Regions from separate parts of the Paenibacillus sp. VT-400 genome, predicted to be linked through region 2. Evidence: predicted binding sites of a transcription regulator. Region 2 holds the regulator's gene; the other holds the start of a gene.

Region 1 (6,582 bases), on a different contig from region 2:
GCCAGACCTGCGGCACTGTTCGTTCAAGAAGCGAATAAGTACTCGTCTGAAGTGTTCGTCGAGAAGGACGACAAAAAAGTTAATGCAAAAAGTATCATGGGGATCATGAGCCTTGCAATTAGCACAGGTACGGAAATCCAGATTAGTGCAGAAGGCGCGGATGCCGAACAGGCTGTAAACGCTTTAGTTAGTCTGGTAAGCAAGGAAGAGCTCGAAAACCAATAAGATATGATCAATCCAATGAAGAAGTCCCGAAAGGGGCTTTTTTGCGTTTTTCAAGTTTATGCTATCGTCAAGTGCAACATTATGGAATTTGTCCCGTCTGTTAAGGTATCAAATCGATTAAAGTTTGAGATGTTAACACATAAGGAGGCTATCGTGATGGGTAAACAATGGATGAAACCGTTTGGTGCGGTGCTGGTGGCAAGTACGTTGCTTGTTGGAGGAACAGCATGGGTTGCACCAGGTAACTATGCTTACGCTGCAGAGGTTCAGGGAGTACAGCAGAATGTGATTAATGTTGTGGGTAAAGGTGAGATTCAGGTGAAGCCTGATATCGCGTATCTGTCCATTGGTGTGAACAGTACTGCAGAGACAGCAGCATCTGCTCAAAAAGCGAATGCTGCCAAGGTTCAAAAGGTATCCAACTTGCTGAAGAATACGTGGAAGATCAGTGCAGACGACATTCAAACGAGTCAGTTCTCTGTACAACCCAACTATACGTATAGCGAAAAAGACGGACAACAAATTAAAGGATATACAGCGCATCATACGCTGACAGTCACATATCGTCAGATGGACAAGATTGGCGAGTTGCTCGATGCTGCTTCGGGTGCGGGTGCCAACAATATTGAAAACGTGCGCTTTACTGTAGAAAATCCGGAAAGTTATGAGTCCCAAGTGATTGAGAAAGCTGTTGCCAATGCAGATGTGAAAGCGGGCGCCATTGCAAAAGCAGTTAAACGTCAACTGGGTGCTGTTCTTTCCGTGAGCCAAGGTGATGCCAATGTGCCTGTATTCTATGCAAGCGAGGCGTTGATGTCCAAAGCACAAGATACAGCAGGTGGCACTGAGATTGAAACAGGCCAGGTTAAAGTAAGCACAATCCTGAATATCACGTATGAAATGAAATAAACAAGAGTGAACTAAGGATTGTAAGCTCAAGTAACCTTTATAAGTGTCATTTGAAGGGTACAACGAAATAATGACAAAGACTTTGTCCTGTGGACAGAGTCTTTTTTTGTTGGAAAAGCAAACTTTGATGAAGTTAGATAGGAGGGAACTTTATTCGAAGCAACATGAAATGTTGTATATTGGTATCTTTTTTGTATAGTTGTTCGTGACAAAAAGGTCATATCCCCATATATTTTCCTACTGATATTCATCAACATTGTAACTCGAGCTGTAAACCTTTCCGAATTCGGGTTAATTATAATAGAGAGGTGAGCGTATGAGATATGCGATCAGGTCAGGATTACATACGCAATGATCCCTAATTGTGAATTCAGAGAGGAGGTTTATATATGACATCATGGAAAAAATGGACAAGTGCATTGCTCGCAGCAGGAATTATTGTAGGTAGCGGTTCGGTGTGGCAGGACAGTTCGGTTCAGGCGGCATCGGTATCCTCGAAAGTGACAACCACAGCTGAGGTGACCCTGAAGTCGGGTGGAAAAACACTGACTCAAAAAGGACTTCTTCAAGGTGGTTCAACTTGGGTATCTCTTACGGCAGTTAAAGATGTGGCAGGTGGAACGCTGAAATATGATGCGAAAACCAAAGAGTACGCTTTGACAGCAGCCAATAACACAATGACGATCAGCCTATTGGATGGCGAGCCGAGTGTTCGAATTAACAACTATTATCCTCAAGTGGACGCAAAGCTGATCAACGGCAGATTATATATCCCATTCTCGGCAATGAGAGATTATCTGGGTGTACAGGGGAATTGGGATAGCAAAACCAAAACGTTGACACTCAGCAAAGTGAAACAAAATAACGTTAAAATTAAAGCGGCAACAGTTAATGTTACTGTAAAAAATGCTGAAGTAGATGTTCAATATCCGCAAGTGAGTGGACTTGCCAGCAAAGAAGCTGAAGCGGCGATCAACAAAGTGTTGAAAGACGAAGTGGATGCGTATGTAGCTGACTTCAAGAAACAGACATCTGAATTCGGCGGTGCAACAGCCAACCGTCCATATGCATTTGAGAGCTCCTATGTAGTGACGTACAACGAAAAAGGCGTGCTGGGACTCATTACACAACGATACGAAGATTATGCTGGCGCTCATGGTATGACGTACCGTACGGGCCACACCTTTGCACTGGACACAGGTAAGGAGCTTACGTTAGATGATGTGCTGCAAAATAACAAAACCATGCGCGAGACGTTGAGTAAAAAAGTGGGTGAACAACTGAAAGCCCGCGGTGGATACCTCGACGGTTATAAAGGGTTAAATAAAGATCAAGATTTCTATGTGACACCAACGGGTGTAGTTGTGTTCTTCCAGTTGTATGAGTATACGGCGTACGCAGAGGGATTCCCTGAAATGCCATTTACGTACAAAGAGCTTCTCCCTAAAGGCACGGAACCTTTCAGTAATGTAAATGGAACCAAATAAAGAATCATTATTATGCACTCTTAAGTTTTCTTCCTTATAAAATGAAAAAAGAAGCCCCCATCATAATTATGATGAGGGCTTCTTTGCGTATGGGCAAAACACGAAGTGTTGCTGATTACATTAACGCATAGACCTTGGTCTACGTCACACTTAGATGCCTTGGGAACCTACGTTTTCGATAACTTTATCAATGATACCGTAATCGGCGGCTTCAGCAGCACTCATGAAGTAGTCACGATCTGTATCTTTCTCAATCCGCTCCAGCGGTTGACCTGAACGCTCAGAGATGATGCGGTTCAAGGTATCACGCATTTTCAGGATGCGGCGAGCACGAATTTCGATGTCAGAAGCCTGACCTTGTGCACCACCAAGTGGTTGGTGAATCATAATTTCACTGTTTGGTAATGCAAAACGTTTACCTTTTGCACCGGCATTCAACAAGAATGCACCCATGGAAGCCGCCATACCTACACAGATGGTAGATACATCCGGTTTGATGAATTGCATTGTATCGTAAATCGCCATACCGGCTGTAATCGATCCGCCTGGGCTGTTGATGTATAAGTGAATGTCTTTCTCCGGATCTTCCGCAGCCAGGAACAACATCTGTGCCATAATGGCATTAGCCACTACGTCATTAACATCGCTACCAAGGAAAATAATACGATCCTTCAGCAATCTGGAGTAGATGTCGTAGGCGCGCTCACCCCGGTTGCTCTGTTCAACGACCATTGGAATAAAACTCACGTGAAAAACCTCCTTGGAATGTAAATGTTATTGGTGTTTATACTTAAACTGTTACCGTATTACCCACATAATAAACAATTCCAAACAAAAAGTCAAAGAAAGTCAAACTAACTTGCAAAAAAAAGAAACCTTTCCGGTTTCATTGGTTAAATGGGTTATGAGCTGTTAAATAAAAATGGCGCGCCCGCCAAGAATCGAACTTGGATCTCAGGCTTCGGAGGCCTACGTCATATCCATTGGACCACGGGCGCACATTATGTGACAGCAATAATGATTATAGCTCATGAAATATTTAATTGCAAGCAGTTCGTTGTGGTATTGGTTTGGATTAACCTAAAAATGATCATGATGAAGAAGAGTGGATAAAGAGTGCATTTAAGTAAATGCTATTAGAGGTTTTGGACATGCCGTATGAAATGTGATTCTGAGCGATATGTAGATCGAATTCATTTGTTTCTTCTATATATGGTATGCGTGTGCTAGTCCTAGATCATGGAAGTCTAGGATTGTGAAAATAGGCGCGTACAAACGCTGCATGCGTGTCGAAATAACACGTTGAAACACTTGCATGTCACGTCAGTTTTAGGTAGAATAGACGTGGGACTTAAAAAGTTAACCCGGGACGTTTTAGGGCCACGAAAGAGAGCTTAGAACGAGAACTTGCGGGAGTGGAAAGCATGCGAACGATTTTAGAAGTACAAAAGCAGCTTCTGCCTGATCTCATGGATATCTTGAAAAAGAGGTATACGATTCTGCAACAGATCATGTTATCGGATGTGATCGGACGGAGAACGTTAGCTAATTCCATGCAGATGACCGAGCGGGTTCTGAGGGCTGAGACCGATCTGTTAAAGGCTCAGGGACTTATTGAAATTGACAGTGCAGGAATGAAGATCAGCGAGGCAGGGTATGATTTGCTGCAGCAGTTAGAGCCCGTAGCCAAAGAGCTGTTCGGATTATCCGAGCTGGAAGAGCGCATCAAGCAAGCCTACGGTCTGCAAAAGGTAGTTGTGGTTCCTGGCGATTCGGACGTTTCTCCATTTGCCAAAAGGGAACTGGGCAGAGCCGGAGCGAAGGCTCTCGGCAATATCATGAGTGACAACGACGTTGTCGCCGTTACTGGCGGTTCAACAACGGCCGAAGTCGCAGAACAACTAAATCCGCCAACATCGCTCAAAGGTGTCTGGTTCGTACCGGCACGCGGTGGACTTGGAGAAAGCCTTGAAATTCAGGCTAATACGATCGCATCCACAATGGCAAAACGGGTAGGGGCGCAATACAAACTCCTGCATGTACCGGATTTGCTCAGTGATCATGCCTATGAATCATTAATCCAGGACCCTAGTGTTCAGGAGATTCTGCAGCTGATCAGGCAATCACGGATTGTTATTCATGGAATTGGTGATGCCGTAGAGATGGCTAAAAGACGCAAACTTGCGACGGAGATTATAGATGAACTTCAGGAGCAAGGGGCCGTATCTGAATCTTTCGGTTATTACTTTAATGATCAGGGTAAGGTGGTACATACCATGCTTACACTGGGTATGCGACTTCAGGATATTGAACGAACCGATGTTGTGATTGGAATTGCAGGTGGCAAAAGCAAAGCTGCTGCTATACATTCCGTGTTACGATTTGGTCAGGAAGATATTCTGATTATTGATGAGGCTGCTGCCGAAGTCATCGTTGCTGAAATGGAATAAGGTTTTACTTTGCATCACAACTATTGTTGTCTTGACGGACTTCACCGTCTGTCTTGAATATATAAGTTTCATAAAAAATTAATCAAAACTTGGGAGGAACTTACTCATGATTAAAGTAGGTATTAACGGTTTTGGACGTATTGGACGCTTGGCATTCCGCCGTATTCAAAATGTAGCAGGCATCGAGGTAGTAGCAATCAACGACTTGACTGACGCTAAAATGCTCGCTCATTTGCTCAAATATGATACAACTCAAGGTCGCTTCGATGGCGATGTTGAAGTACACGATGGCTTCTTTAAAGTGAACGGCAAAGAAGTTAAAGTATTGGCTAACCGTAACCCGGAAGAACTTCCTTGGGGCGACCTGGGCGTAGATATCGTTCTGGAATGTACTGGTTTCTTCACAACTAAAGAAGCAGCTGAGAAACACTTGAAAGGTGGAGCTAAGAAAGTTGTTATCTCCGCACCAGCTACTGGCGACATGAAAACCATCGTTTACAACGTAAACCATGAAATCCTCGACGGTACTGAAACTGTAATCTCCGGCGCATCTTGCACAACAAACTGCCTGGCACCTATGGCAAAAACACTGCAAGACAAATTCGGAATCGTTCAAGGTTTGATGACTACAATTCACGCTTACACTGGCGACCAAAACACGTTGGATGCTCCACACCCTAAAGGTGACTTCCGTCGTGCTCGCGCAGCAGCTGAAAACATCATCCCTAACACAACTGGTGCTGCTAAAGCAATCGGTCTGGTAATCCCAGAACTGCAAGGCATCCTTGATGGTGCAGCTCAACGTGTACCAGTAGCTACTGGTTCCCTGACTGAGCTCGTAACTGTTCTGAACAAAAAAGTAACAGCTGAAGAAGTTAACGCAGCAATGCAAGAAGCTTCCGATCCAGAAACTTTCGGATACACAGAAGACGAAATCGTATCTTCCGATATCCAAGGAATCACTTTCGGTTCCCTGTTTGATGCAACTCAAACTAAAGTTCTGACTGTTGGCGACCAACAATTGGTTAAAACTGTAGCTTGGTATGACAATGAAATGTCCTACACTGCACAATTGGTTCGCACTTTGGAGCACTTTGCAAAAATGATTAAGTAATATCTGTAATAACATAGAGCGGAAACAGATGCTATATTGTTTCCGCTCTTTATATATCTACATTTTGCAAATTTCTCAAAAACACCAGGATTGACGAGGGATTTTAGCTCTTGATTGGTCCACCAAATACATGGGTGCGGAGGAAATACAGATGAACAAAAAAAGTGTACGCGATATCGAATTGACAGGAAAACGGGCTTTTGTCCGTGTAGATTTCAATGTGCCGCTCGAAGATGGTAAAATTACAGATGACAAACGTATTCGTGCAACGCTTCCTACAATCAACTTCTTAATTGAAAAAGGCGCTAAAGTCATTTTGGCAAGCCACATGGGTCGTCCTAACGGCGAAGTGGTTGAATCCTTGCGTTTGACTCCAGCAGCTGAGCGTTTGTCTGAA
Region 2 (6,582 bases):
ATTCCAGTCTGTACACGCGGTTCCTGACCGCTATCTATATCTATGATAGGAAGCGGTTTATCTTTACTGTCAAACAGAGGAGAATTTCTCCCTTGTGTTTTGACCACCGTCTCTGTTTCTTCCACCATTGAATTCCATGACTGACAACCCGGACACTTACCGTACCACTTGGGGGCTTCATAGCCGCATTCCGTACATTGAAACTTGGTTTTAACTTTGGCCACTTCAGCACTCCTATAATTTAGTTTTATAACAGCATTTTGCATTATTCGACGAATTTCACCCAAACTCCCTGACGTGCAGGGTTACTAAAAGTTTACCATTGTTTGAGATTTTTCGTAAAGGATTATCGCAAACTTTACACATGTTCCTGACATAATCATGTCCGTCTTCTGTCCAAAGTGCAAAAAATCCTCCTCGGCCGAAGCCGAGAAGGATTTGATTAAGGAATAAGGATTAATACAAGCTGAAGTTTAACTCCAAAGCTTGCTACATATTATTTAGTTTCAATTTCCTCATTCGAAGGAACAACCACGTCTTTTTTCGTAACAGACAGTGCACCGTTCTCTTCGTCGATGAGCAATGAATCCCCTTTGGTTACGTTACCTGTGAGCAACTCTTCGGACAATTTGTCCTCGATATGCTTCTGGATCGCCCGACGAAGCGGACGCGCACCGTAAGCTGGATCAAAGCCTGTCTTCGCAAGGAAAGACTTGGCATTATCAGTGAGTTCGAAATCGACCTCATGTTCGAGCAGTCGTTTACGAAGTTCTTCACTCATAAGCGTAACAATTTCAGCGATGTGTTTTTCTTCCAGTGAATGGAACACGATAATTTCATCAATCCGGTTAAGGAACTCTGGACGGAAGCTTTTCTTCAGCTCATCCATTACTTTCCCCTTCATGTTGTCATAATCTGCTCCTGCATCTACAACTGCAGTGAAGCCCAGTGTAGAGTTACGTTTGATCGCTTCGGCACCCACGTTGGATGTCAAGATAATCAGCGTATTGCGGAAGTCAACAACGCGACCTTTGGAATCCGTCAGTCGACCATCCTCAAGCACTTGTAACAAGATATTGAATACTTCTGGATGTGCTTTCTCGATTTCATCGAGCAGGACTACGGAATATGGTTTGCGACGAACTTTCTCTGTCAGCTGGCCACCTTCTTCGTACCCAACATAACCTGGAGGCGCTCCGACAAGTCGGGAAGTCGAGTGCTTCTCACCATACTCGGACATATCAATCCGGATTACTGCATTTTCATCGCCGAACATCGCTTCAGCCAGAGCACGAGCAAGTTCTGTTTTACCTACCCCTGTAGGGCCGAGGAAAATGAATGAACCCATCGGACGTTTTGGATCTTTAAGTCCTGCACGAGCACGACGAACCGCACGGCTGACAGACTTCACTGCCTCATCCTGACCGATGACACGTTCATGTAGAATAGACTCCAGATTCATCAGACGCTGTGTCTCTTCTTCTTTCAGTTGGTTCACAGGAATTCCGGTCCAGCTGGCTACCACTTGTGCGATATCCTCAGGAGTAACCTCAGAATCGGTGCGACCTTGTTTCTCTTTCCACTGGTTCTTCGTTACATCCAGCTCTTCACGGATTTTTTGTTCCGTATCACGCAGAGCTGCTGCTTTTTCGAACTCCTGACTTTGAACTGCAGCGTCTTTTTCCTTACGGATATCTTCCAGACGGCTTTCCAGTTGTTTCAGGTTTGGTGGGATCGTGTAAGAGTTCAATCTTACTTTGGAACCCGCTTCATCAATCAGGTCAATCGCTTTATCTGGCAGGAAACGGTCTGTAATGTAACGGTCAGACAGTTTAACCGCCTGCACAATTGCTTCGTCCGTAATTTTCACGCGGTGATGCGCCTCATAACGGTCACGCAAGCCGTGCAAGATTTGAATCGCCTCTTCCGGAGAAGGCTGATCTACAGTAATCGGTTGGAAACGACGCTCAAGCGCTGCATCCTTCTCGATGTATTTACGATATTCATCCAGTGTTGTCGCACCGATACATTGCAATTCTCCACGGGCCAGAGCCGGTTTCAAAATGTTAGAAGCATCGATGGCGCCTTCAGCTCCGCCTGCGCCAATCAAGGTATGCAATTCGTCGATAAACAGGACAATGTTACCTGCTTGGCGGATCTCATCCATGATTTTTTTCAGACGATCTTCGAACTCACCACGATATTTGGTTCCAGCGACTACAGAACCCATATCCAGGGTCATTACACGTTTGTCGCGTAATGTTTCCGGAATCTCATTTGCGATGATTTTTTGTGCAAGGCCTTCAGCAATCGCTGTTTTACCTACACCTGGCTCACCGATCAATACCGGGTTGTTCTTCGTACGACGGCTGAGCACCTGGATGACACGTTCAATTTCTTTACTACGTCCAATGACTGGGTCCAGGTTGTTCTCTCTCGCATAAGCCGTGAGGTCACGTGCCAGACTGTCCAGCGTTGGTGTGCTTACATTGGCAGGTGTTCCATTATGGCTGGATACAGCTTCACTGCTGCCAAGCAACTGCAGCACTTGTTGCCGTGCTTTGTTCAGGCTAATACCCAGGTTATTGAGCACACGTGCTGCAACACCCTCGCCTTCACGAATCAATCCGAGCAGGATATGCTCAGTTCCTACATAGGTGTGGCCCAATTTACGAGCTTCATCCATAGACAGTTCAATTACTTTTTTCGCACGTGGCGTATATGCAATGTTGGTAGGTTGCTCTTGGCCACGGCCAATCAGCGTTTCTACTTCATCCTGAATTTTTTCCAATCCGAGTCCCAGGCCGATCAGTGCTTTGGCTGCGATACCTTCGCCTTCACGAATGAGGCCGAGCAAAATATGCTCAGTACCGATGTTATTATGACCGAGACGGACAGCTTCTTCCTGTGCGAGTGCGAGCACCTTTTGGGCCCGTTCCGTAAATCTTCCAAACATCATATCTCCTGCACCTCCATGGTTTTGGATAAAACGAGGGTCATGTAATAAAATAACCGTCGTATTCTTCATATCATTCTTGTTTGCAGCCGTGCTGCGAATAAAGTCATGCGGCATTTGTACATGCCTTATTATATAAAAGCCGCAATGCGGCATGAAACCATAATTCAATACTATATCAGGCTAAACTAGGACTGCTTCGCTGCATTGATCGTATCACGAATCAACTGAGCACGGTAGATGTCACGCTCATCTGTGCGCATATCTTCCCCAAATGTTTTCTGCAAAAATCCCGGCTGTGTCATCACATTCAATTCATTCATTACCGTGATGGACAGTCCATCCAACAATCCGAGATCCACGCCAAGGCGTACATCCGATAAGCGCTGTGCAGCTTCCTTGGAATCAACAATAGCTGCATGAGACAATATGCCATAAGAACGCATGACCCGATCCGTAATCCGAAGTCTGGAGTCGGTAATTAACCGTTCTCTGGCTGTACGTTCATGACCAATCATCTGTAACACAACACCATGCAGGTTCTCGATGACTTCCTGTTCGGTCTGTCCCAAAGTAATCTGGTTCGAGATCTGGAAAAGGTTACCCATCGCCTCGCTACCTTCACCGTATATTCCTCTTACCGTCAATCCCACTTGGGAAACTGCGGTTAGAATACGGCCAATTTGCTGTGTCATCACCAGGGCAGGCAAGTGCATCATGACCGATGCTCTGACACCTGTACCTACATTGGTAGGACAGCTGGTTAAGTATCCTCTGCGATCATCAAAAGCATAATCCACGTGCGCTTCAAAAGCATCATCTATTGCGGAAGCTTTCTCCCAGGCTTCTTTCACCTGGAACCCCGGATAGAGGCACTGGATACGAAGATGATCCTCTTCGTTAATCATAATACTGACAGACTCATCCTCACTGAGAATAACCGCACCATTTCTGGATTCATTCGCAAGACTTGGACTAATGAGATGTTTCTCCACCAGCACCCGTTTGTCGAGTTCGTCAATATCGATCAGATCCAATGTATGAAAATCCCCAAAGGCATGAACGTCATCGTATTGAAGTACTTCGCTCAGCTTATTCAGCACCTCTTCCGATTGCTCATTGGAAGCCAGCATCGGAAACGGAACATGCTGAAGGTTGCGTGCAATCCGGACACGGCTGCTAATGACGATTTCGGAATCAGCCGCATCACTGCGCATCCAGTCGCTGAGCGCCTTCTCTGTAAAGCGCAGATTAGGCATTACGCATCCCTCCTACTCATGACAAACTTTACTCCTGAGCTATTCCTTTTTCAAGTCCTCTGATCTGGTCACGGATCTGGGCCGCCTCTTCAAATTCCTCTTGCGCGATGCTCTCCTGGAGCTCACGCTTCAGATCAGCGATTTGCCGTTTCACCTTGATGCGACCACCAGCTCGTGCAGGCACTTTGCCTACATGGGACGTATTACCATGAACCCGCTTGAACAAAGGATCCAGACGGCTGTCAAAATATTTATAACATGAACTGCAGCCGAACCGGCCTATCTTACTAAATTGAGCGTACGTCATACCACACTCTTCACATTGAAGTGCTTTTGCAGGTGGTGTTCCTGCCGATCCACTTTTGCCGGCTGGATCAAAATCAAGCAATCCGGACAACAAGTTGTGAATGGAAAACCCACCTGCTGTTCCAGGGATCATTTCCCCTTTTTCACGGGCACATGACTCACAAATATGGAATTCCGTCTTCTCTCCATTTACGATCTTCGTAAAATGAAGTGTCGCCGGACGTTTATTGCATTCTTGGCACAGCATATTGATGTACCTCCTTTGACCCCGATAGTTTTCATTTACCGAGCAAAGATATTAACATCGCCTTCAACATTCTGGCACGAATTTGATCCCGGTAAGGAAGTTTGACCAATATAACCTCTCTAGATACAGCAGCTCGCATCAACCCGGCTTCCCGCTTGTTCAAAAAGCGCGCTTCTTCCAATTGATAGATCAGACCTTCGGCAGCTGTCTGCCCGATCTCTTCACCAATACTATGGTGCAAATGATTATGCAGAGCTGATTGGGCCGGTAATTCAATGCGCTGTATGCGAACATAACCACCACCGCCGCGTTTACTCTCTACCAGGTATCCCTTCTCGAGTGTAAAACGTGTGCTGATGACATAATTGATCTGGGAAGGTACACATGAGAATTGATCTGCCAGATCATTACGCTGAATTTCAACCATTCCTTCGGGACTTTCATGCAAAATACTCTTCAGATATCGTTCGATAATATCAGAGATATTACGCATCCAATCATCCTCCACTGTCTGAAACGTTAAGTCAATAAGGACCCACACGCCCCCACAGAGTACACCTTCTCTACCCATTTAACCAATCAGGGAAACAGCGAATCTTGCTTCCACAGGTGTTAACAGGAGAGCGAAGGAAGCACGAAGGTCCTTTAATATTCCCTTGATCCTCCGATGAAATGAATCCCGTATATTGGCGATCATGCATCAGATTGTAGAAAGAAAGCTACTTAAGTATTAAACCTTTAGTTGACTTTGACTTTCTTTGACTTTATAACCATTATAGCATATTTTGTGGTTTTGCCAAGTGGGGTCACTATTCATTTTTTACGATTTTACACGAAATATTCCCCGGACACAAAAAAACCTCTCCAAAATTGCTGGAGAAGTCCATTTGTCTTTCAATCACGCCGTATTTCTATATAAGCTAATCAAGTTAAATGGAGCAGTGGGCATAGTCATCAGAAGAAATCGAGCAAATAGGTTTCCCGTTCAGGAATCGCTTGTTCCAAAGCCTTGATTGCTGTGTTCGGTCCGTGAATTCTTCCGATTCGTGCCATTTCCGTTGGTCTGCGATATCCCATCAGCACCGCGGTAAGGGATTGAATATTCACCTTAATGGTCTGATCATCAGTAATTGGTTCCGAAGTTTTCCATATGGACGCTGTTCCGTTCATTGCCACGTTTAATTGCCATACTCCTTCATTCCATGGAGCGTGGGCATCTTCTACCTGAAGAACAATTTGCACCGGTGAGTCCTGGCTTGCAAATGGATACTGAGATATAAACTGCTCTACACTAACGATACGCGCCATAAAATAAGGTACAATCTCCTGCTGAATCCGTGGGTTATCCAATTGGAAGGCAAGCGTATCACTGGCAGGCGCCTGCAACGTAACTTCCTGGATCATGGAATCATGGTTAGCAATGAAGGTCCACAGCCCTTGCCTCGCCTCTTCATTCAGATAGATGATCTCTTTAATGGCAAATTTATTTTCCTTAACCTCATATAAAAGATAACCTTGTGCTGCATCAGCTTCATCGTAATATACAGCCTTCTGGCTGGTCCCATTAACAAGAACTGAATTCTCCCACCTTGCATCATCCCGAACCAGAGTTCCGTTATAACGCTCAGCATAAGCACTGTATACTTCCTTTAATATGCTGAGGCCCGGATCCCCACGCCGAATTGTTCCAGGTGTCGCTTTTTTCAGAGGCAAATGAGCTGTAGGTACTTTATAACGTTTAAATTCAACATACGTCTCCCATCCATACTTCCGATAGAAACCAAAAGAGAATGGATGCAAGAATGATATGCTCT

The links. Region 2 encodes CtsR, which represses protease genes until heat stress. Its sites were predicted from a motif close to ATGGTCAATAAAGGTCAAACA; they were not measured.
Region 1: the regulator CtsR is predicted to act here: its motif matches at 3,457-3,477, upstream of clpP (ATP-dependent Clp endopeptidase proteolytic subunit ClpP).

Annotation. Positions count from the first base shown of each region.
Region 1 is NZ_LELF01000062.1:156,358-162,939, forward strand. Features, by position in the region: gene EL84_RS09195 (HPr family phosphocarrier protein) at 1-225, shown strand, start outside; gene EL84_RS09200 (SIMPL domain-containing protein) at 382-1,134, shown strand; gene EL84_RS09205 (stalk domain-containing protein) at 1,524-2,621, shown strand; gene clpP (ATP-dependent Clp endopeptidase proteolytic subunit ClpP) at 2,772-3,368, opposite strand; tRNA gene EL84_RS09215 (tRNA-Arg) at 3,545-3,619, opposite strand; gene EL84_RS09220 (sugar-binding transcriptional regulator) at 4,046-5,071, shown strand; gene gap (type I glyceraldehyde-3-phosphate dehydrogenase) at 5,178-6,185, shown strand; gene EL84_RS09230 (phosphoglycerate kinase) at 6,337-6,582, shown strand, end outside.
Region 2 is NZ_LELF01000048.1:56,656-63,237, forward strand. Features, by position in the region: gene radA (DNA repair protein RadA) at 1-224, opposite strand, end outside; gene EL84_RS06345 (ATP-dependent Clp protease ATP-binding subunit) at 497-2,959, opposite strand; gene EL84_RS06350 (protein arginine kinase) at 3,145-4,215, opposite strand; gene EL84_RS06355 (UvrB/UvrC motif-containing protein) at 4,244-4,768, opposite strand; gene EL84_RS06360 (CtsR family transcriptional regulator) at 4,800-5,261, opposite strand; gene eis (enhanced intracellular survival protein Eis) at 5,723-6,582, opposite strand, start outside.